Regions from separate parts of the Amycolatopsis solani genome, predicted to be linked through region 2. Evidence: riboswitches for the same ligand, from Rfam matches in the RefSeq annotation. Region 2 holds a riboswitch; each other region holds the start of a gene.
The links. Region 2 has a riboswitch for thiamine pyrophosphate ahead of SD460_RS13255 (thiamine ABC transporter substrate-binding protein). Riboswitches for the same ligand answer to the same signal wherever they lie in the genome.
Positions count from the first base shown of each region.

Region 1: linked by a shared signal. The riboswitch ahead of thiC (phosphomethylpyrimidine synthase ThiC) and the one ahead of SD460_RS13255 (thiamine ABC transporter substrate-binding protein) in region 2 are both predicted to bind thiamine pyrophosphate.
Region 3: linked by a shared signal. The riboswitch ahead of thiO (glycine oxidase ThiO) and the one ahead of SD460_RS13255 (thiamine ABC transporter substrate-binding protein) in region 2 are both predicted to bind thiamine pyrophosphate.

Region 1 is NZ_JAWQJT010000001.1:2,082,751-2,089,484, forward strand. It holds gene SD460_RS10385 (winged helix-turn-helix transcriptional regulator) at 93-470, shown strand; gene SD460_RS10390 (hypothetical protein) at 551-715, shown strand; gene SD460_RS10395 (DUF6338 family protein) at 712-1,440, shown strand; gene thiD (bifunctional hydroxymethylpyrimidine kinase/phosphomethylpyrimidine kinase) at 1,383-2,183, opposite strand; gene thiC (phosphomethylpyrimidine synthase ThiC) at 2,180-3,814, opposite strand; TPP riboswitch at 3,808-3,929, opposite strand; gene SD460_RS10410 (S1C family serine protease) at 3,968-4,879, opposite strand; gene SD460_RS10415 (glycoside hydrolase family 15 protein) at 5,079-6,734, shown strand, end outside.
Region 2 is NZ_JAWQJT010000001.1:2,679,423-2,686,156, reverse strand. It holds gene SD460_RS13260 (ABC transporter permease) at 1-1,624, opposite strand, end outside; gene SD460_RS13255 (thiamine ABC transporter substrate-binding protein) at 1,603-2,652, opposite strand; TPP riboswitch at 2,675-2,782, opposite strand; gene SD460_RS13250 (4a-hydroxytetrahydrobiopterin dehydratase) at 2,815-3,099, shown strand; gene SD460_RS13245 (hypothetical protein) at 3,174-3,302, shown strand; gene SD460_RS13240 (ParA family protein) at 3,619-4,638, opposite strand; gene SD460_RS13235 (hypothetical protein) at 4,828-5,163, opposite strand; gene SD460_RS13230 (hypothetical protein) at 5,163-5,630, opposite strand; gene SD460_RS13225 (ArsR family transcriptional regulator) at 5,627-6,220, opposite strand; gene ychF (redox-regulated ATPase YchF) at 6,286-6,734, opposite strand, start outside.
Region 3 is NZ_JAWQJT010000001.1:2,062,645-2,069,378, forward strand. It holds gene SD460_RS10300 (threonine ammonia-lyase) at 1-585, opposite strand, end outside; gene SD460_RS10305 (hypothetical protein) at 734-1,465, shown strand; gene SD460_RS10310 (hypothetical protein) at 1,480-3,111, opposite strand; gene SD460_RS10315 (OmpA family protein) at 3,122-4,321, opposite strand; gene thiE (thiamine phosphate synthase) at 4,508-5,173, opposite strand; TPP riboswitch at 5,205-5,310, shown strand; gene thiO (glycine oxidase ThiO) at 5,304-6,377, shown strand; gene thiS (sulfur carrier protein ThiS) at 6,377-6,577, shown strand; gene SD460_RS10335 (thiazole synthase) at 6,579-6,734, shown strand, end outside.

The DNA.
Region 1 (6,734 bases), 600 kb from region 2:
ACTTCACTCCTTCTCGTCAGGGCTGTCCCACCTATAGTCGGAGCGTTGGTCACTTTTCGCCAGAAGGCACTTAGAAGTGGAGTAGGTACCCGATGGAAACCACCTGGGACGTGTACCTTCGCAATTGCCCGTGCCGCGACGTGCTGGACCTGCTCGCCAACAAGTGGACGGCCCTGGTGCTGGGCGCACTGGCCCGCGGCCCCCACCGCTTCGGCGAGCTGCGCCGCGCGGTCGACGGGATCAGCCAGAAGATGCTGACGCAGAACCTCCGCCAGCTGGAGCGCGACGGCTTCCTGACGCGCACGGTGTACCCGACGACCCCGCCGACGGTGGAGTACGCGCTGACGGAGATGGGCGCCGAGGTCGGCGCGCACCTGGTCGCGCTGAGCACGTGGTCGCAGGCCAACTTCGACCGCATCCGCTCGGCCCGCGAGGAGTACGACACCCGGGAACTGCAGCCGGTCCGCTGAGCCGCCGGCCCGCTCGGTAACGGCCGTCCCCGGTGCCGCGACTCATGGGAGCCGAACCCCCGTCGTGAAAGGTGGCCGACGTGACCGGATGGTTCTCCCGGTGGAGCCGGGAAGAGGTTTCGCGGGTAACCGACGAGCCACCCCAGCTGATCATGCGCCACGCCGAGCCGCCGGACGACGGGGACGACGGGTGCTTCCCGGGCGACGACGACGGTGAGCAGGCTCCGGCCGACTACCCCGGATGATCCCGGGCACGTGGCTCGCGGCCGTGCTGTTCCTGCTCGTGGTCGCGCCCGGGTTGTTCTTCGACCTGCTGGGAGCGCGCCGCCGCGTGGCGGTGGCCGAATCGGCGTTCCGCGAGATCGGCCGGGTCGCACTGGGCAGCTTGGGTTTCACCCTGGTCACCCTCGTGCTCCTGCAGGCGGCGCAGTGGCTCTTCCCCCGGCTGTTCTTCGACCCCAGGGCCCTGATCCTCGGCGGGAACGCCTACCTGGCGGACCACTACGGCGCGGTCGTCCTGACCCTCGTCGTGGCGGCCGCGATCTCCCACGCGCTGGCGTTCGGGCTGCACAAGTGGCTGGCGCGGCGCCAAGGGGAGACCATCCGCGTCGTCAGTCTCTGGGGCAAGGCCTTCCGGCACGGCGTGCCGGACGGGCACGCGGTGTTCGCCAGGGTCCGGCTGACCGGGGGGCTGGTGTACACCGGTCAGGTCGAGAACTTCACGGCCGACCTCCCGGTGGGTGATCGCGAGCTGATGCTCACCAAGCCGTTGGCGGCCAAGCCGGACGCCGGCAGCCCGCTCCTGCCGCTGCCGGACTCCTACCGCCGGGTCATCATCCCCGGGGAGCGGATCGAGGTGATCAGCGTGGAGTACCGGCTGGCGCCGGCCGCCGTCACCGCGAAGAAGCGGCGTCAGCGGTCCAGCACCCAGAACGGGGAAACCGGGCCGACGCCCGCGCCCAGCGGGTAGGCCTCCGCCACGCAGCGCTCGATGAACCGCTTCCCCGCCGCCACCGCGTCCGGGACCGTGGCGCCCTTCGCCAGGGACGCCGTGATCGCCGACGCCAGGGTGTCGCCGCCGCCGTGGGTGTTTTCCGTCTGGTAGCGGGGGCCGCTCAGCGAGATGAAGTCGCGGCCGTCCGAAAGCAGGTCGACGCAGTCCGCCGTGCCCGCCATGTGGCCGCCCTTGACCAGGACCCAGCGGGAGCCGAACTCCAGCAGGGCTTCGGCCGCCGAGCGCTGGGTGGCCGGGGAGGTCACCGAAATCCCGGTCAGCAACCGGACTTCGTCGAGGTTCGGGGTGATCAGCGTGGCGCGGGGGAACAGCTCCGTGCGGATCGCCTCCAGCGCGTCCTCCCGCAGCAGCGCGTGCCCCGTCATGGACGCCGCCACCGGGTCGACGACCAGCGGGAAGGCCAAGCCGAGCTCGTCCAGGGTCTTCGCCACCGAGCGGATGATCTCGGCCGTCGCGAGCATCCCCGTCTTCGCCGCGTCGACGCCCATGTCGGACGCCACCGCCTTGATCTGCGCCGTGACCACGTCGGCCGGGATCTCGGTGAAACCCTGCACACCCAGGGAGTTCTGCACGGTGACCGCGGTCAGCGCCACGAGCCCGTGGACGCCGTTGGCGAAGAACGTGCGCAGGTCCGCCTGGATGCCCGCACCACCGCCGGAGTCGGATCCGGCGATGGTGAGGGCGGTCCGGGGTGTCACGGCTGCACCACGGGCAGGTAGACCTTGTTCCCCGCGTCCGAGAACTCCGCCGACTTCTCCGCCATGCCGGCCTCGATTGCCTCCACAGTGGACAGTCCGTGCTCCTCGGCGTACTTCCGGACGTCCTGCGTGATCCGCATCGAGCAGAACTTCGGGCCGCACATCGAGCAGAAGTGCGCGGTCTTGGCCGGCTCGGCGGGCAGCGTCTCGTCGTGGAACGACCGTGCGGTGTCCGGGTCGAGCGAGAGGTTGAACTGGTCGTTCCAGCGGAACTCGAAGCGCGCCTTCGACAGCTCGTCGTCCCACTCCTGCGCGTACGGGTGGCCCTTGGCCAGGTCCGCGGCGTGCGCGGCGATCTTGTACGTGATCACGCCGGTCTTGACGTCGTCGCGGTTCGGCAGGCCGAGGTGCTCCTTCGGCGTGACGTAGCACAGCATGGCCGTGCCGTACCAGCCGATCTGGGCCGCGCCGATGGCCGACGTGATGTGGTCGTACCCGGGCGCGATGTCCGTCGCGAGTGGACCGAGGGTGTAGAACGGCGCTTCACCGCAGAGCTTTTCTTCGAGCTCCACGTTCTCCTTGATCTTGTGCATCGGCACGTGGCCGGGGCCCTCGATCATCACCTGGACGTCGTGCGAACGCGCGATGTGCGTCAACTCGCCGAGGGTTTCGAGCTCGGCGAACTGGGCGCGGTCGTTGGCGTCGGCGATCGAACCCGGACGCAGGCCGTCGCCGAGGGAGAACGTGACGTCGTACTGCCGCAGGAGCTCGCAGAGTTCCTCGAAGTGCGTGTACAGGAAGGACTCTTGGTGGTGCGCGAGGCACCAGGCGGCCATGATCGAGCCGCCGCGGCTGACGATGCCGGTGACGCGCCGCGCGGTCAGCGGGATGTAGCGCAGCAGCACGCCGGCGTGCACGGTGACGTAGTCGACGCCCTGTTCGCACTGCTCGATGATGGTGTCGCGGTAGATCTCCCACGACAGCTTTTCCGGTTCGCCGTCGACCTTTTCCAGCGCCTGGTAGATCGGCACGGTGCCGACCGGGACCGGCGAGTTGCGGATGATCCACTCCCGCGTCTCGTGGATCCGCTTGCCGGTGGAGAGGTCCATGATCGTGTCGGCGCCCCAGCGGGTCGCCCACACCATCTTGTCGACCTCTTCCTCGACCGACGACCAGACGGCCGAGTTGCCCATGTTGGCGTTGATCTTCACCAGGAAGTTCTTGCCGATGATCATCGGCTCGGACTCGGGGTGCCTGCGGTTGACCGGGATCACCGCGCGGCCGCTGGCGACTTCCGACCGCACGAACTCCGGTTCGACGCGCTCGCGGGCGGCGATGTACTCCATTTCCCGCGTGATGACGCCCTGTTTGGCCCACCCGAGCTGGGTGTTGTGCTCGCGGCCGTCGGCCCAGCCGGCGCGGAGCCGGTGTAGTCCACTGTGGACGTCGATGTTCGCGTCCGGGTCCGTGTACGGGCCCGAAGTGTCGTAGACGTCGAAGTGTTCACCGTTGGAGAGGTCGATCCGGCGAGCCGGAACCCGAAGTCCGGACTCGGTCTGGTGGTACACCTTGTGCGAGCCCGTGATCGGGCCGGTCGTTACGGAGACGTGCTTGTTTTCGAGCGTCGTCAACGACTTTCACTCCCTACGCCGGCATTACCCGGTCAGGTTCATGCGGTCGGTGACGCCTGCGAAACGCAAGTCACCCTCTCAGCCCGCCATGGCGCGAGCTCCCGCGTTGGTGTTGTGCCACCGACCATGCCACGCCGGAGCGCGATACTCAAGTCAGCCGACCAACTCGGCCGGAGTGGCGTACACGTCGACCATGGCTCCGTTGCGCAGCACGGTGATCGGCAGCGCGGTGCCGATCACCTCCGCGAACAGCTGGCGCTGGATGCCTTGCGCGTCCGAAACGCGCGTGCGCCCGACGGTCAGCACGAGGTCCCCGGCGCGCAGCCCGGCCCGGTCCGCGGGGCCGCCGGAGACGACTTCGCGCACCCGCAGGCCGGCCGCCTGCCCGGTGCGCTCGGCGACGTCGTCCGGCAGCGGCGCGGGCACGCCGACGACGCCGAGGTACGCGCGCCGGACCCGGCCTTCGACGACGAGCGTGTCGATGATCCGCCGGGTCGTCGCGTTGATCGGCACGGCGAGCCCGAGCCCGACGCCGGCGACCGCGGTGTTGACGCCGACGACCCGGCCGGCGGAGTCCGCGAGCGCGCCGCCGGAGTTGCCGGGGTTGAGCGCGGCGTCGGTCTGGATGACGTCCTCGATCACGCGGGTGGTGCGCCCCTGCCGCACCGGCAGCGCCCGGCCGAGCGCGCTGACGACCCCGGCGGTGACGGTGCCGGAGAAGCCGAGCGGGTTCCCGATGGCCACGACGAGCTGCCCGACGACCAGCTCGTCGGCGTCGCCCAGCTTCGCGGCGGGCGGGTTTCCCCCGCGCGCCCGCAGCACGGCGAGGTCGGACAGCGGATCGGCACCGACGACGTCGAAGGGCACCTCGCTGCCGTCGGCGAAGGTGGCGACGCCACGCCGGTGGTCGCTGACGACGTGGGCGTTGGTGAGCAGGTGGCCGTCGTCGGCGAAGACGACCGCCGACCCGCCGCCGCGCGCGAGCTGCACCCCGGCGACGTGCGGGGTGACGGTCTTGGCGACCGTGCTGACGGCGCGCGAGTAGGCGTCCATCGCGTCTTCCATGGGGACCTCGATTACACCGTTGCAGGTACTACAAGTGTGCGCCCGAAAGGGGTGGACGGCGGTTCGCTGTCCGTGAACCGCCGACCGGACCAGTGACGGTCAGTGGTTCACCGGTTCGGACCATGCGCCGGTGAAGGATCGGCGAGACACTTCCAGGCGCTTCTGTAACGGTGCAGAAGCGACTTCCTGTGGGGTTGATATGCGCAAACTCATGTTCGGCGCCCTCGCCGGGCTGCTCGTCACCGGGCTGATACCGGCGACCGCGGCGGCACAGGGCGAGGCTCCCGGCGCCCCGGGCGCCCATCCCAGCTGGCTGCCCGCGAACAAGACCGGCTTCGGCACCGCCCACGACCGGTCGAGCAACGTCTGGTTCACCCTCCAAGGTGGCCAGCTGTCCGAGGTCTACTACCCGGACCTGTCCACGCCGAGCGTCCGGTCGATGAACTTCGTCGTCACGGACGGGCGCGGCTTCGCGACCATCGACTACACCGCCAAGTCTCAGCAGGTGCGGCGCACCGGCGACGACAGTTTGGGTTACGAGCAGACCATCACCGACGACCAGCACCGCTGGCGGCTGACCAAGACCTACGTCACCGACCCGGCCGCCACGACGGTGCTGGTGGACGTCGACTTCCAGTCGCTCACCGGGCGGCCGTACCAGCTCTACGCGGTCGCCGACCCGGACCTGACCAACGACGGCTCCGACGACTCGGCCGCGCGGAAGGGGGACGCGCTCACCGCGAGCGACGCCACGAACGCCGCCGCGCTCACCGCGAAGCCCGCCTTCACGAAGACCAGCGTCGGCTACGCGGGCGCGTCCGACGGGAACACGCAGCTCACCAAGACCTTCAAGCTGAACACCTACGACACGGCCGCGAAGGGCAACGTCCTGCTGACCGGGCAGACGAGCGCCGACGGCGTCCGGAACCGGCACGTCACCCTCGCGCTCGGCATGGGCGCGAAGGCCGCCGACGCGCTCGGCAGCGCGCAGGCGTCGCAGCGACGCGGTGTCCGCGACATCACCCGCGCGTACGACCGCGGCTGGGCGCAGTACCTGCGCGGGGTGAGCAAGCCGCCGTCGTCACTGAAGACCGGCGCCGAGCGCGACCTCTACAAGGCGTCGATGCTGACCCTCGCCGCGAGCGAGGACAAGCACCACCCGGGCGCCTTCATCGCGTCGCCGAGCATGCCGTGGCGGTTCGGCAACAACGACCCGGAGTGGTCGCCGTCCGGTACCTACCACCTGGTCTGGCCGCGTGACCTCTACCAGATCGCGACCGGGCTGGCCGCCGGCGGCGACACCGGGGCCGCGAACCGCGCGGTGTCCTACATGTTCGGCACGCAGCAGCAGGCCGACGGGCACATGCCGCAGAACAGCCGCGTCGACGGCGTGCCGTACTGGACGTCGATCCAGCTCGACGAAACCGCGTTCCCGATCGTGCTGGCCCAGCAGCTCGGCCGGACCGACCTGTGGCCCGGCGTCCGGAAGGCCGCCGACTTCATCATCGGCTACGTCGGCCCGAACGGGCAGCCGGCGCCGTACACCCAGCAGGAGCGCTGGGAGGAGCAGGACGGCTGGTCCCCGTCGACCATCGCGTCGGTGATCGCCGGGCTCGTCTGCGCCGCGGATCTGGCTTCGCGCAGCGGCGCGCCGGCGGACGCGGCCCGGTACCTCGCCGCGGCGGACAAGTTCAAGGCCGACCTGCCGAAGCAGACGATCACCACGAACGGGCCGCTGTCGAAGGAACCGTACTTCGTCCGGCTGACCAAGGACGCGAACGCCAACGCGGGCACGAAGTACAACCTCGGCAACTCGAGCGTGACGATGGACCAGCGCGCGGTCACCGACGCGGGC
Region 2 (6,734 bases):
AGAACTCTCCCACCCGGCCGCGTCCGAGCCGTTCGATCACCGCGACCGCCAGCACCGTCACGAGCATCAGCAGCGCGCACGCGGCGTACGCCATCTGGTTGTTCAGCTCCCCCGGCCGTCCCATCAGCGACGCGATCGCGACCGGCAGCGTCGGCGCCGTCGGCCGGGCCAGGAAGCTGGTCGCGCCGAACTCGCCGAGCGCGACAACGAAACCAAACCCGGCGGCGGCGACCAGCGGGCGCAGCGCCAGCGGCAGGTCGATCTCGCGCCACACCCGCAGCGGACTCGCGCCGAGCGTCGAGGCGGCCTGCCGCAGCCGGACGTCGACCGAGCGCAGCACCGGCAGCACCATCCGCACGATCAGCGGCGTGATCACCAGCGCCTGGGCCAGCGGGACGAGGTAGGGCGACGTCCGCAGGTCGCCGGGCAGCGCGTCGAGCGTGACCAGGTAACCGAAGCCGACGGTCACCGCGGACACGCCCAGCGGCAGCATCAGGACGGCGTCCATCGTCTCGCCGAGGCCGCGCGCGGTCCGGGCGGGCGAGCGGCGCAGCGCCACCAGCACCACGGACGCGAGCACGCCGACCACCATCGCAAGCAGCGTCGCGTCGATCGCCACCTTCAGCGAGTTCACCGCGGCATCCCAGCCGGACACCTGCAGCGCACCCTTTTCCCCGGTGCCACTCAGCGCGCGGTACCCCTCGAGACTCCAGCCGTCCTCTGTGGACACGGACTCGGCGAGCAGCGCGAGGATCGGCGTCAAGAGCATCGCCAGGACGACCCCCGCGGCGCCGACGCTCCACCACTCGCCACCGCGCGGCCGCCGCGCTCCGCCGGCTCCGGTCCTGGCCCCCTCCTTGCGCCGCCGGGCCAGCCCGCCGAGCACCAGCGCGGCGACCACGGCCGCGAACTGGATCAGCGAAAGCGCGGCCGCGCCGGACAGGTCGAGGAGGTCGACCGTCCGCAGGTAGATCTCGGTCTCGAGCGTCCGGTAGCGGGCGCCGCCGAGGATCAGGACGACCCCGAAACTGGTGGCGCAGAACAGGAACACCACGGCCGCGGCGGACGCGATCGCCGGGGCCAGCGCGGGCAACGTCACCGAGCGGAAGGCCCGCCACGGCGACGCGCCGAGCGCGCGGGCGGCGTCGGTCGTCCGCGAATCCAGCCGCGCCCACAGCCCGGCGACCGTGCGCGCGACGACGGCGACGTTGAAGAAGGCGTTGGCCAGCACGATCGGCAGCACGCCGCCGTCCGGCCAGAGCGCGCGGAACGCCAGCCCGACGACGACCGTCGGCAGCACGAACGGAACCAGCACCAGCGTCCGCGCCAGGCCGACGCCCGGCAGTTTCACCCGGGCCAGCAGGAACGCCACCGGGAGCCCGGCGACCACGGCGACCACGGTCGACGCCGCCGCGCTCGCCACGGTGAACCCGGCCAGCTGCCAGGTCCGCGCGTCGCCGAGGACGACGTCGAGGCCGCCCTCGGCGAACCCGCGCCCGACGATCGCCAGCACTGGCCAGGCGAAGAACACCACCAGGAAGCCGATCGGAGCCAGGCCGAGCAATGCCAGGCCGAAACCGCGGGCAGTCCTGGGTGGGGTCACTACTGCACGAGCGTGCGCCATTCGCCGATCCACTTCTCCCGGCCGGCCTGCACCTGGTCCGCCGTCAGCGCTTCCGGCTTCTGCGGCAGCGGCGCGACCTGCGCCCAGCCCGCGGGCAGGTCGACGCCCTGGCGCGCCGGGTAGACGTACATGTTGGCCGCGACGGTCGCCTGGAACTGCTGCGACAGCAGGAAGTCGACCACCTTGCGCGCGCTCTCGGTCTGCTTGCCGCCTGCCAGCACGCCGGCGTACTCCACCTGCCGGTAGCAGGTGTCGAGCAGCGCCTTGGTGCGCGGCTTCCCGTCGTCACCCACCTCGGCGGCGGGCGAAGACGCGTACGAGACGACGATCGGCCGCGGCCCCTTGCCGGAGGAGCCGGAGAACTCCTCGGTGTAGGCCTCTTCCCAGCCGCTGACCACCTTGAGGCCGTTGGCCTTCAGCTTCGTCCAGTAGTCCTTCCAGCCGGCCTCGCCGTACTTCGCGATGGTGCCGAGCAGGAACGCGAGCCCGGGCGACGCGGTGGCCGGGTCCTCGGCGACGAGGAGGTCCTTGTACTTCGGGTCGGCCAGGTCGTCGTAGCTCGCGGGCGCCAGGATCCCCTTGGTGGCGAAGTAGTTCGCGTCGACGTTGACGCAGACGTCCCCGACGTCGACGGCGGACAGCCGGTGCTCGGGATCGACGGCGTAGCGCTGCGGCCCGCGGTCGGCCTCCGGGCTGGTGTAGGGCTCGAAGACGCCTTCCTTGAGCGCGCGCGAGGCGAACGTCGAGTCGACGCCGTACGCGACATCGCCAACCGGGTTGGCCTTGGTGAGCACGAGCTTGTTGGTCAGCGATCCGGCGTCGCCCTGCTTGAGCACGGAGATCTTGATGCCCGACTGCTTCTGGAAGGCGTCGAGCACCTCCTGCGGCGCCAGGAAGGAGTCGTGCGTCACGAGGGTGACGGTGGGCGTCTGCTGCGTGCCACCGTCGCCGTCCGACAGCGAGCACCCCGCGGCGACGACGCTGACCACGGCGACGGCCGTCGCGGCGCGAACAGCCCTGCGTTTCATCTACCCCTCCTGCACTTCGCCGGACGAGGAGGGAAAGCCCTCCCTTCGCCGGCATGATCCGGTCAGGTGCGAACGGTCGCGGGGTGACCCGCCTCTCAGCCCGGCTGACCGGACTCCCGTGGCAACCGTGCAGCGTAGTCCAGGACGGACGACCATGGAGACATGACGGAAATCTTGAGCGACTCCGAGGCCGACGGACGTCTGGGCGCGAACTGGACGCGCACCGGAGCGGTGATCTCCCGCGAGGTGGAGCTGGCTTCGTTCTCCCAGGCGATCGAGGCGGTGGACCGCGTGGCGGTCCTCGCCGAAGCGGCCGACCACCACCCGGACATCGACATCCGCTGGCGCACCGTGACGTTCCGCCTCAGCACGCATTCGGCGGGCGGCCTCACGGCGAAGGACTTCTCCCTGGCGGCCGAGATCGACTCGGTCATCGCCGCCCTGTGATTCTGGTTACGCTGAGTGCACTTTTTCTCGGTTTCGACGTCTCCCAGTAAACGACTTTGCTAGGAGAGGTGGTCATGACCCAGGCGATCGTGGTCGGCACAGCGGCATTCGCGACGATGGTGGCAGCAGCCGGCGGTGTGCTCTGGTTCACCGTCCGGGGCCGCCGTCACCCGGATGCCGGTGAGTTCGATCACAGGCGCTAACGAAGGGCATGATCAGCGCGCTGAGCAGGGCGGAAGCATCGGTTTCGGCCCTAGGAAACGCCATGAACAGCACCGCCGCCCTCACCCCCGCGCAGCGCGCCTGGATCAACGCCCTCGCCCCCGCGGTGGTGCTGATCGCCATCGCACTGATGGGCCTGCTCGGCTGAGCGTGTCCGCGCCGCCGCTCTGATCTCAGCGCGGCGGCGCCTTCAGTCAGTGGACAGCGCACCTGACAGGTCACCTAAGGTCCTGTAGGTGCACACCAGCACGGCAACTCATAGGGCCACATCTGGTCGTCGATCGCCCAGCGTATGTATTACAACTTGTCGACAAGATCGTTCATCGCGGCAACCATGTTAAGCCGGTAGTCTTCTTTAACGGTGACCCGGCGACCAAGTACATTCCGTTTGCCAGACTTGAGCGCATAAAGCGGACAACCGTGCGAGAAGGCCACCACGCCGGTTGTCTGGAAGTCCCGGATACTGATAACGCCATCCTCAACCTCGTCGAACGCGAAGATCTCAGGGTTGCTTGCCAGCAATTTCCGTACATCCAGCTCGATCGTCTCCAAGACCGCAGAGTACGCGGAGGCATCCGTGATGTATTGAGTAAGCCGGTTTTTCGCAATCAGATGCACCTTTGGTAGCACCCTCCCAACTTTCTGCAGTCGCGTGGCGAACGCGTAGGCCAAGTAGATGTCCGACGGAAGCTTGAGACCGTATACCAAGGAGAACGCGTTCTGAATGGCACGACGAGACGAGTCATCGGCCATCACCGGCAGGACAAGCCGGTCGACCGCCGACAGCGCGATCTGCGTGTAGATCGAGAAGCTCGGGTTGCAATCAACAAAGATTGTGTCATAACGACCTTCAAGTCTCCCAAGTAGGTCGCGAAGCCAGTCAACCACCGTCACCCACGCGTCCGTGCCGGGAATCTGCGTGTTCGCAAGCGTGGAAATTGCGTTCGACTGCAACTCGAGGAGCGGATCACCGCAGATCAGGTCGACATTCTCTGGGACATGCTCATTGTACTCGACTGGATGCGTAAGAAAATCATCCGGATTGAAATTGGGAGCCGAATAGGGCGAGGGCAGGCGGAGCTGAAAATAGCCACCGATAGTAGCTCGGATCGTCTCACCCTGCCTAGCCAGCAGACGATCACTTCCTCCATTCGCCAGTCCGCCAAGGAACAACTCCGAAAGATTCGCCTGCGGACAAACATCAATGGCCAGCACTCGCTCCTCGGGGTGAGCGTTGGCGTAGAAGCAGATCGATTGAAAGCACAGGCTGGTCTTGCCGGTGCCCCCCTTGTTATTCCAGTACGCGTACGTAGGCACGGTCAACCTCTCACTCGATGGCGCCGAGTGGCACACGAGGGGACACTAGCACGTCCACGACGGACGCACAGAGGTCCATGACGGACACACTCGAGAGCAGTATCGACCGTCAGCAAGCCCGCGCGCACGAAGCGTCCCTGTCGTTGGTCGAAAGATGGGTGCCGTCAGCTTCTCAGCGCGGCGGCGCCCTCAACGGATCTCCTCCGGCTTGGGGAACCCCGCCGGTGTCTCGCCCGTCGTCGTCCAGTACTCGAGGCAAGAGAGCCGGCCTTCGTCGACGAACACGATGAGCCCGCCGTCCGGCGCGTCGGCCTCGACCGCGACGGATTCCTCCAGTGCCGCCCGCGGGGTCGTTTCGTCCACCGCGAGGTCGATCGTGGGGCAGCCACAACCGCAGCGGCCGGTCACCCGGGCCGTGGCGGCCTGCACCCGCAGCTCGGCCGCGCCGGGGAAGTCCCGGGCGAGCAGGACGTCGAGGGTGGCCCGTTCGTCCGGGGCCAGCGGGCGGGACGACGTGTTCTCCATCAGTAGCGCGGCATGGTGGGAATCGTCTTCTCGGCGACGCCGATGAGGTCGTCGACCTTCGCCACGTCAGCGGTCACGTCCTCGGCGGTCACCGCGGGTGCCTCGGAAGAACGGTAGGCGACTTCGTTGCGCCGGACTCGCATCCGGTTGAAGGGACGCAGAAGCGGCCCCAGCGGCGGATCGAGTTGCGCGAGAACCGCTTCGTAGACGGCGATGTGGCCACCGCGGCTCGTCGCACGCAGGCCTTGGTTCTGCAGGACGGCCGCCAAAGCCCGGCGGGCGCCGTCGTACGCCAGCGTGTAGGCGCCTTCCGGATCCGTGGTCAGCAGCTGCCGCGCGGAAACGACGTGGGTGCGAGCCCTGACGAGCTCCGCTTCCGCAGCCTCCCGCGAAGCCGGCACGTGTTCGAGCGAACCGCGCGCGATGAGCGCGTCGATCGTGGCGCGTCCCTGGTTCCACCGGGTCATCGGGCGGTCTCCTGATCGAGGGGCAACGGGACCAGCGGACGCTCGCGCACGCTGGTGAGGAACGGATCCGCGCTGTCCGCCGCCCACGACGCCGCCGCGATCCGGTGCACGTTGACCTCGCGGCCCAGCCTGCGCGACACGCCCTCGACCAGGTCGAAGAGCGCGTCCGGATCGGGCGAACCGACGACGAGCACGTCGACGTCCCCGGGCGGCGGCCCCGCTTCGCCGCGGTAGCGCGCGGCCCAGGACCCGTAGATGTAGGCCTCGCGCACCCCCGCCAGACCGGCCAAAGCCTCGGCGAGCAGCGGCAGCGGCCCGAAGGTGACCGCGATGACCTCGCTCAACGGCCGGTAGAGCGGGGTGTCCGTGCGGGCTTTGACCAGCCGGCTCCGGCCGACCCGCCGGTCGGCCAGGATGCCGCCCCCGACGAGCCGTTCGACCTCGCGCAGCACCGCCGTCGGCGTGACACCACAGGCCTCGGCGAGCTCGGTGATGGTGTACTCGCGCTCCGGGTGGAGCAGGACCAGCGCCAGCAGCTCACCCTGCATGCGCGAACGCAGCAGCGGCAGCAAGCTCGGTGAAGCTTTCATTGGACGCAGCATACCCTGCGCCCAATGAAAACAACACTCAGTAGTTTCTGCTCGCGCAGCGTGCGTCAGACGTTGAAGCGGAACTCGACCACGTCGCCGTCGGCCATGACGTAGTCCTTGCCCTCCATGCGGACCTTGCCCGCCGCTCGGGCGGCCGCCATCGAGCCGTGCTCCATCAGGTCGTCGTATGAGACGATCTCCGCCTTGATGAAGCCGCGCTCGAAGTCCGTGTGGATGACGCCCGCGGCCTGCGGGGCCGTCGCGCCCTTCGGGATCGTCCAGGCGCGGGACTCCTTCGGGCCCGCCGTCAGGTACGTCTGCAGGCCGAGCGTGTGGAAGCCCGCGCGGGCCAGGGAATAGAGGCCCGGCTCCGGCTGGCCGACCGACTCCAGGAGTTCGCGGACCGACTCCTCGTCGTCCAGTTCCAGCAGCTCCGCCTCGACCTTCGCGTCGAGGAACACCGCGTCCGCCGGGGCGACCAGCTTGGTCAGCTCCTCGCGGCGGGCTTCGTCGG
Region 3 (6,734 bases), 620 kb from region 2:
CACCCGCGCGTGCGGGCAGCGGGCCCTGATCGCGGTGCCGACGCCGGCCGCCAGCCCGCCGCCGCTGATCGGGACCAGCACGACGTCGACCGCCGGCAGGTCTTCGGCGATCTCCAGGCCCGCGGTGCCCTGCCCGGCGATGACGGCCGCGTCGTCGAAGGGCGGGACGAGGGTCAGCCCGCGTTCGGCGGCCAGTTCACGCGCTTTCGCCTCGTGCTCGCCGATCGGCACCTCGATCACCTCGGCGCCGTACGCGCGGGTGGCCTCGACCTTGATCCGCGGCGCGACGTCCGGCACGACGATCACCGCGGGCACGCCGTAGCGCTGCGCCGCGTACGCGACTGCCTGCGCGTGGTTGCCGCTCGAGTACGCGATGACACCGCGTTCGCGCGCGGCGTCGTCGAGTGAGGCGATCGCGTTGAACGCGCCGCGCACCTTGAACGCGCCGATCGGTTGCAGGCTTTCAGGTTTGAGCCACAGGGTCCCGCGGGGACCCCACGTCTGCGCCAGCAAGGGCGTGCGCACGGCGACACCTTCGACGCGCTTCGCGGCGGCCTCGATGTCGGAGATCGTCACCAGTTCCATGTGCCGAGTATGTCAAGAAACCGTTCGGCTTGGAGTGTCTAATGTGGACAGACAGAGTGGTGCTCCTCACGCCGCGGCAACGCGGGGAGTTCCTCGCGCGCCCTAACCGTTGGACAAGGGGAGAAGACGGACTACGCGGATCGGGATCATGAGCAAGGAGACGACAGCGGCTTCGGAGAAGACGGAGGAAAAGTCGGGCCTGCGGATCGCGCAGGTGGCGGCGGCGGCGCTCGCGGCGGTGACCGCGGCACTGCTGGGCTCGACGCTCGGCGTGGCGGGCACGGTGGTCGGCGCGGGCGTGGCGAGCGTGGTTTCGACGGTCGGCGGCGAGCTGTACCTGCGTTCGCTGCAGCGCACCCGCGAAGCGGCGCTCAAGGCCCGCGTGCTGGCGACGTCGGGGATCCGGCGGCGGGGACCCGCCGAACCGGGGGAGATCCCGATCGCCGAACAGCCCACGGTGCAGCTGCCGAAACCCGCGGAAGACGGGCCGTCGCGGCTGCGGAAACTGCGGTGGCCGTTGATCATCGGCACCAGCCTGGCGGCGTTCGCGGTGGCGATCGTGGTGATCGTCGGCTTCGAATCGGCGACGGGCACCCAGATCGGCGGCGGCACGGGCACGAGCATCGGCAAGATCTTCGGCGGCGGAGGCGGGCACACCGACCCGACGCCGTCGACGACGCCCACCACCAGCACGGACGACACCCAGGTGTCCCCGACGGAGACGACCACGACCCCGTCGGACACGTCGACGTCCCCGACGACGTCGTCGGAGACCCCGACGACCACGCCGAGCACGTCGACGCAGCAGCCGTCGACCTCGGCCCCGGCGACGACGACCCCACCCACCAGCAAGGGCGCGGCGACCACCCCGACCCCGTGAACTCCTCGCGCCCTTCAGGCGGGGGAGGGCGGCCGCTCGACCATGAGCTGTGCCGTCTCCGTCGAGGGCGCTTGTGCTGCGGGCGCGAGCCACGCAGTGGTGATCGTTGCGATCGCCGTCACCACCACACCGGCCAGCATCAACCGGTGTGGTGGCTTGGGGCGTTCGGGGATCTCGACGAGCGCGCGCCCGATGATGACGACCTGGTTGCCCGCCGGCCGGCGGACCGGCGTGACCGGTTCGCGCTGCTCGCCGACGGGTTCGCCGGTGAGCTGGTGCTGGTGGGCCGCGGTTTGCGTGAACGGCGATCCGCGCTCGGCGAGCCACTTGTTCACGATGTCGAGCCGGGTCAGCAGGGCGTCGTGCTTCGCGGTCGGTTCCTTGACCACCGACTGTGCGCGTCGGGTGAACTCTTCGTGGTCGAGGTCGCCCGGCGGCAGCCCGAACCACGTCCACGCCAGTTCGACCGCGCGCCGGTAGTCGGCCAGGGTCAGGTCGCGCAGCGTGGCGGCGTGGTTGGTCAGGACTTCCGCCGCCGCCAGCGCGTTGTGCGCGGCCTCGCGTTCACCTGAGATCCGGTCCCGCGCCCGCTTGAACCGCGCTTCGATCGCGTCGATCGCTTCACCTTCGATCCGCAACCGGTCACCGAGGAGGTTTCCCCGGCAGTACAGGCGCGCCATCTGGACCACGACGCACCCCAGGATCAGCCCGATCGCGATGCCGAAGAGGGTGGCCTCGTAGAAGGGCAAATCGGCCTGGCGGCCCAGCCACGCGACCCGGACGCCACCGATCAGGGCCACGAGGGCGGCCACCCCGACCAAGATGTTGTAAGCCTGCGAGTACTGCTGGTCGGCCTCGGCGATGTCGTCGGTGCTGGGCGCGGCCTCATCGCCGAGGAGGCGCCTGCTCGTGAGGGGCCGGTTGTGATCGCCCGCGGCACTGCGGCGGTCCACGCTCTGGCGTTCGGCGTTCACGAACGTGCGTGCCGCCCATTCGATGGCCAGCACCTGGAGGGCCACCATGCCGGCGCCGATCGCCCAGCGGAAGGTGTTGTCGGCGCTGCCTTCGAACGACAGGTTGAGCAGCGGCTTCCAAAGCAGGAGCGCGTCCATCGCGCCCAGCAGCGCCGCGGCGATCAGGCGCCAGCTCTTTTCCCAGCCGTGCTGGGTGTGCCGTGCGTCGCCTTCGGAGCTCCGCTGGCGAGCCAGCGCCTCGTCCCGCTGGTGGATGGCCTGGATCCGCCAGCCGTTGAGCTTCTCGCCGTCCGGCCCGGTGACGGTTTCGTGCATGATCCCGCCGGCGTACTCGATGACGTCGACTGCTTCTGCGACGTGCTTCGCCGCCTCGACCTCTTGCGCCGCCGCGCGGTCGTCGGAGCGAGCCGAATAGTCGAGCGCCACCGCCTGACAGGTGGCCGCGGCGTTGTGGACGGCGCTGGCGGCCGCGTCGGCCAGCGGGCGGTCGTGGTCGGGCTTGCCGGTGTCCGGATCGATGACGCTGAGATAGGTCTCGACGGCCGCCGACCACACGCCTTCATCGGCTATCCCCAGCGCGATGACCGCCGGGCGGGGGAGGTCTTTTTCGCGGAAGGTGCCTTTCGGCAGGCCGGGGTACGGCTCCAGTTCGAGATCAGGGGTTTCGGTCACTGTTCTCCGTTCAGGGACGTTCGGTCAGCTCGATGACGACGACGCGTTGCGCCGGCGATCGGAGGTCGTTGCTTCCGGGTGCGAGCCGGTCGAAGCCGGAGCCGGCCGTATCGATGTCGCCGTCCGGGACACCCTGCTCACGCAGCAGTGCGGCGATCGCTTCCGCTCGCTCGGCCGATTTGACTCGGGCTCCGTCGGCGTTCCCGTACTTCGCGCAATAGCCGGTGACGGTGATCCTGCTCCGGCCGTTCTTGGCGCGGTATTGCCGGGCGACTTCGGTGGCCGCGGCCGTGGCGGCGGACCGGTCGATCAATTCCGCGCTGTCGGGCTCGAAGGCCGCATTGTCGATCCGGGGCGGTCCGGGGGTGACGGCCTGCGGTGGCGGCGCGGCCGCCGCGATCACCGGCACCCGGGAGCTGTCCCGCCATGGCGGTGCCGTTCCGCTGTCGTGGAACAGGCCGTCAACGTGGGCGCCGAGCCGGTCGGCGAGTTCGGTGATGAACTTGGTGCGCCACGACTCGGCTCTGAGGTCGAGTGGGCGTTGTTCGTCGCCGACCGGCGTGAGGAGCACGACGTGGAGGTCGACGTCGTGGAGATCGAGCTCCTTGAGCGGGGTCTTCATCAACTCGTCCACGGCCTGCGCCGGTTCGGCACCCGCGCTCAGCGCGGCGATCGTGAGCGGATCGGTCGAGCCCGTCAGGACCGTGGTGCTCAGCCACGCCTCCACGTGCCCGGCGCGCTCGACCTCGTTCGCGGCGGCTCTCAAGGCGGCGTAGAGGGAAAAGCCGGTTCTGCTGACGGCGGCCTTTTCGATGCGCCCGTTTACGTCCTTGAGAATCCGGTCGACGTTGGCCGCCTGCTGACCGGCGTCGCCGACCTTCCCGTTGCCCCGGTCGAGATCGAGCGCTTCGGCGTCCGCAACGGGAATCGCCTGCTCACCGACGGCGTAGGTGCTGAACCGCACGCCGGCTTCCGCGCCCGCTGCCCGGACGCGGCTGCGCAGCGCCCGTGGAATTGCTCCCGGAGAGTGGGTCGTCTTTTCTGCGATCCACACGATGTCCGTGCTCGAAGTCGACGGTCTGCACTGGCTGAGAACGACCAGAAGAGTGATGAAAGCGAGCGCCACTCCCAACGCGCCGAGCATGATGCGCGTGCTTTTCGTAATCGGCCGCCGGGGTGGTGGCCCGCTTTCTTCGATGTTGCGGTACATTTGCGTGAATCCTCCATGCGAAACCCCGGGTTCAGGTCGCGGGGTTCCGCACGAAGGTCGCTGTTCAGTGGAACGCTGTTACTCCTCGCGGTGAGCAATTGGCCCGATCGGGTAGTTCCCAGACGATTCGGGTGAAGATTCCGTTTCGGGGGTAACAAGCTCCACAGAGGATTCGAAGCCGGCGCGTCAGGGCAGGCGGGCCCGCAGTTCGCGGGCCGCCGCGGTGGGGTCCTCCGCCTCGGTGATCGCGCGGACCACGACGATGCGGGACGCGCCCGCGTCCAGCACCGAAGGCAGGCGGGCGTCGTCGATGCCGCCGATCGCGAACCACGGGCGTTCCGGGGCCCAGCCGGCCACCGCACGCACCAGGTCCAGGCCTGGTGCGTGGCGGCCCGGCTTGGTCGGGGTCGGCCAGCACGGGCCCGTGCAGAAGTAGTCCACCCCGGGCTCCGACGCGGCCGACAGCGCCTGGTCGAGGGAGTGGGTCGAGCGGCCGATCACGACGTCGTCGCCGAGGATGCGGCGGGCCAGCGGGACCGGGATGTCGTCCTGGCCCAGGTGGAGGACGTCCGCGCCGACCGCGAGCGCCACGTCCGCCCGGTCGTTCACCGACAGCAGCGCTCCGTGGCGGGCGCACGCCTCGGCCAGCACCTCCAGCGCCGCGATCTCGGCCGCGGCCTCCAACGGAGAGCCGCCCGTCTTGTCGCGCAACTGGATCACGTCGACGCCGCCGGCCAGCGCCGCGTCGGCGAAGGCGGCCAGGTCGCCGCGGGCAGTGCGGGCGTCCGTGCACAGGTACAGGCGCGCGGCGTCGAGCCGGGCGCGGATCTTGTCACCGGAGAGGGCGGGCATAGCGGCGACCGTACCGCGCGAGCTAGGGTGGGGAGGTCCGCACGGGAGCCCGGGGCACGGGCTGAGAGGGAGCTGCCGCTCCGACCGTGGAACCTGATCCGGGTCATGCCGGCGCAGGGAGCGTGATCCCATGACGAACCTGGCAGTGGTGGGCGGCGGCGTGATCGGCCTGTCCGCGGCGTGGCGTGCCGCCAAGGCGGGCCACGACGTCACCGTCCACGATCCCGAGCCCGCGCGCGGTGGCGCGTCCTGGCTGGCCGGGGGCATGCTCGCCCCGGTCACCGAGGCCTGGCCCGGCGAAGAAGACGTGCTCGCGCTCGGTGAAGCGTCGCTGAAACGCTGGCCGGGCTTCGCGCGCGACCTCGAGCAGGAGGGCGTCGACCCCGGGCTGGCCGGGCACGGGACGCTCGTCGTCGCGTTCGACAGCGCCGACGCCGGGCACCTCGACATCCTCGCCGGCTACCTGCACTCGATCGGCCGTGCCGCCGAACGCCTGACCAGCCGGGAGACCAAGCGGCTCGAACCCGGCGTCGGGTCCGTCCGAAGTGGACTCCACGTGCCCGGCGACCTGGCCGTGGACAACCGGAAACTGCTCAACGCGCTCTACGCGGCCTGCGTCAACCACGACGTCCGGTTCGTGCGCGAGCGCGTCGAAACCCTGCCGGCCGCCGAAGCCGTCGTGCTCGCCGCGGGGGCCTGGACCGGGCGGCTGCACCCGCAGCTGGCCGGCGCCGTCCGGCCGCTCAAGGGCGAGATCCTGCGGCTGAAGCCCCGGCGCGGCTGCCTGCCGCCGCCCGCGCACACCGTGCGGGCCGTCGTCGAGGGCCGGCCGATCTACCTCGTCCCGCGCGGCGACCAGGAGCTCGTCCTCGGTGCCACGCAGTACGAGGCGGGCTTCGACCGGGCCGTCACCGCGCGGGGCGTGCGCGAGCTGCTCGAAGGCGCCGAACGCGTCTTCCCCGCGATCACCGAGTACGAGCTGGCCGAGACCGCCGCCGGGCTGCGGGCCGCGAGCCGGGACGTGCTGCCCTACGTCGGTGTCCTGGACGACGGCGTCTTCGCCGCGACCGGGCACCACCGCAACGGTCTGCTGATGGCCCCCGTGACCGCGGCCGCCGTGGTCGCCTGGCTCGAAGGCGAGGAGCCACCCGAAGGCGTCGAAGCGGCTTCGCCCGCTCGGCTGCACCAGAAGGAGCACGTGTGATGGAGATCAAGCTCAACGGCGAGTGGACGGAGTTCCCGGACGGCGCCACCGTCGCCGACGTCCTCGACGCGTCCGGCGGGCCGCGGCCCGGGATCGCCGTCGCGGTCGACGGCGTCGTCGTGCGCCGCGCGGACTGGGCGGCCACCACCGTGCCGAAGGGCGCGGGCGTCGACGTCCTCACCGCGGTCCAGGGAGGCTGAAGTGGACCAAGAACCGCTGGTCATCGGCACCTCGAAGCTGACGTCCCGGCTGATCATCGGCACCGGCGGCGCGGCCAACCTGGCCGTGCTCGAACGTGCGCTGGTCGCGTCCGGCACCGAGCTGACCACCGTCGCCATGCGCCGCGCGGACGCCGAG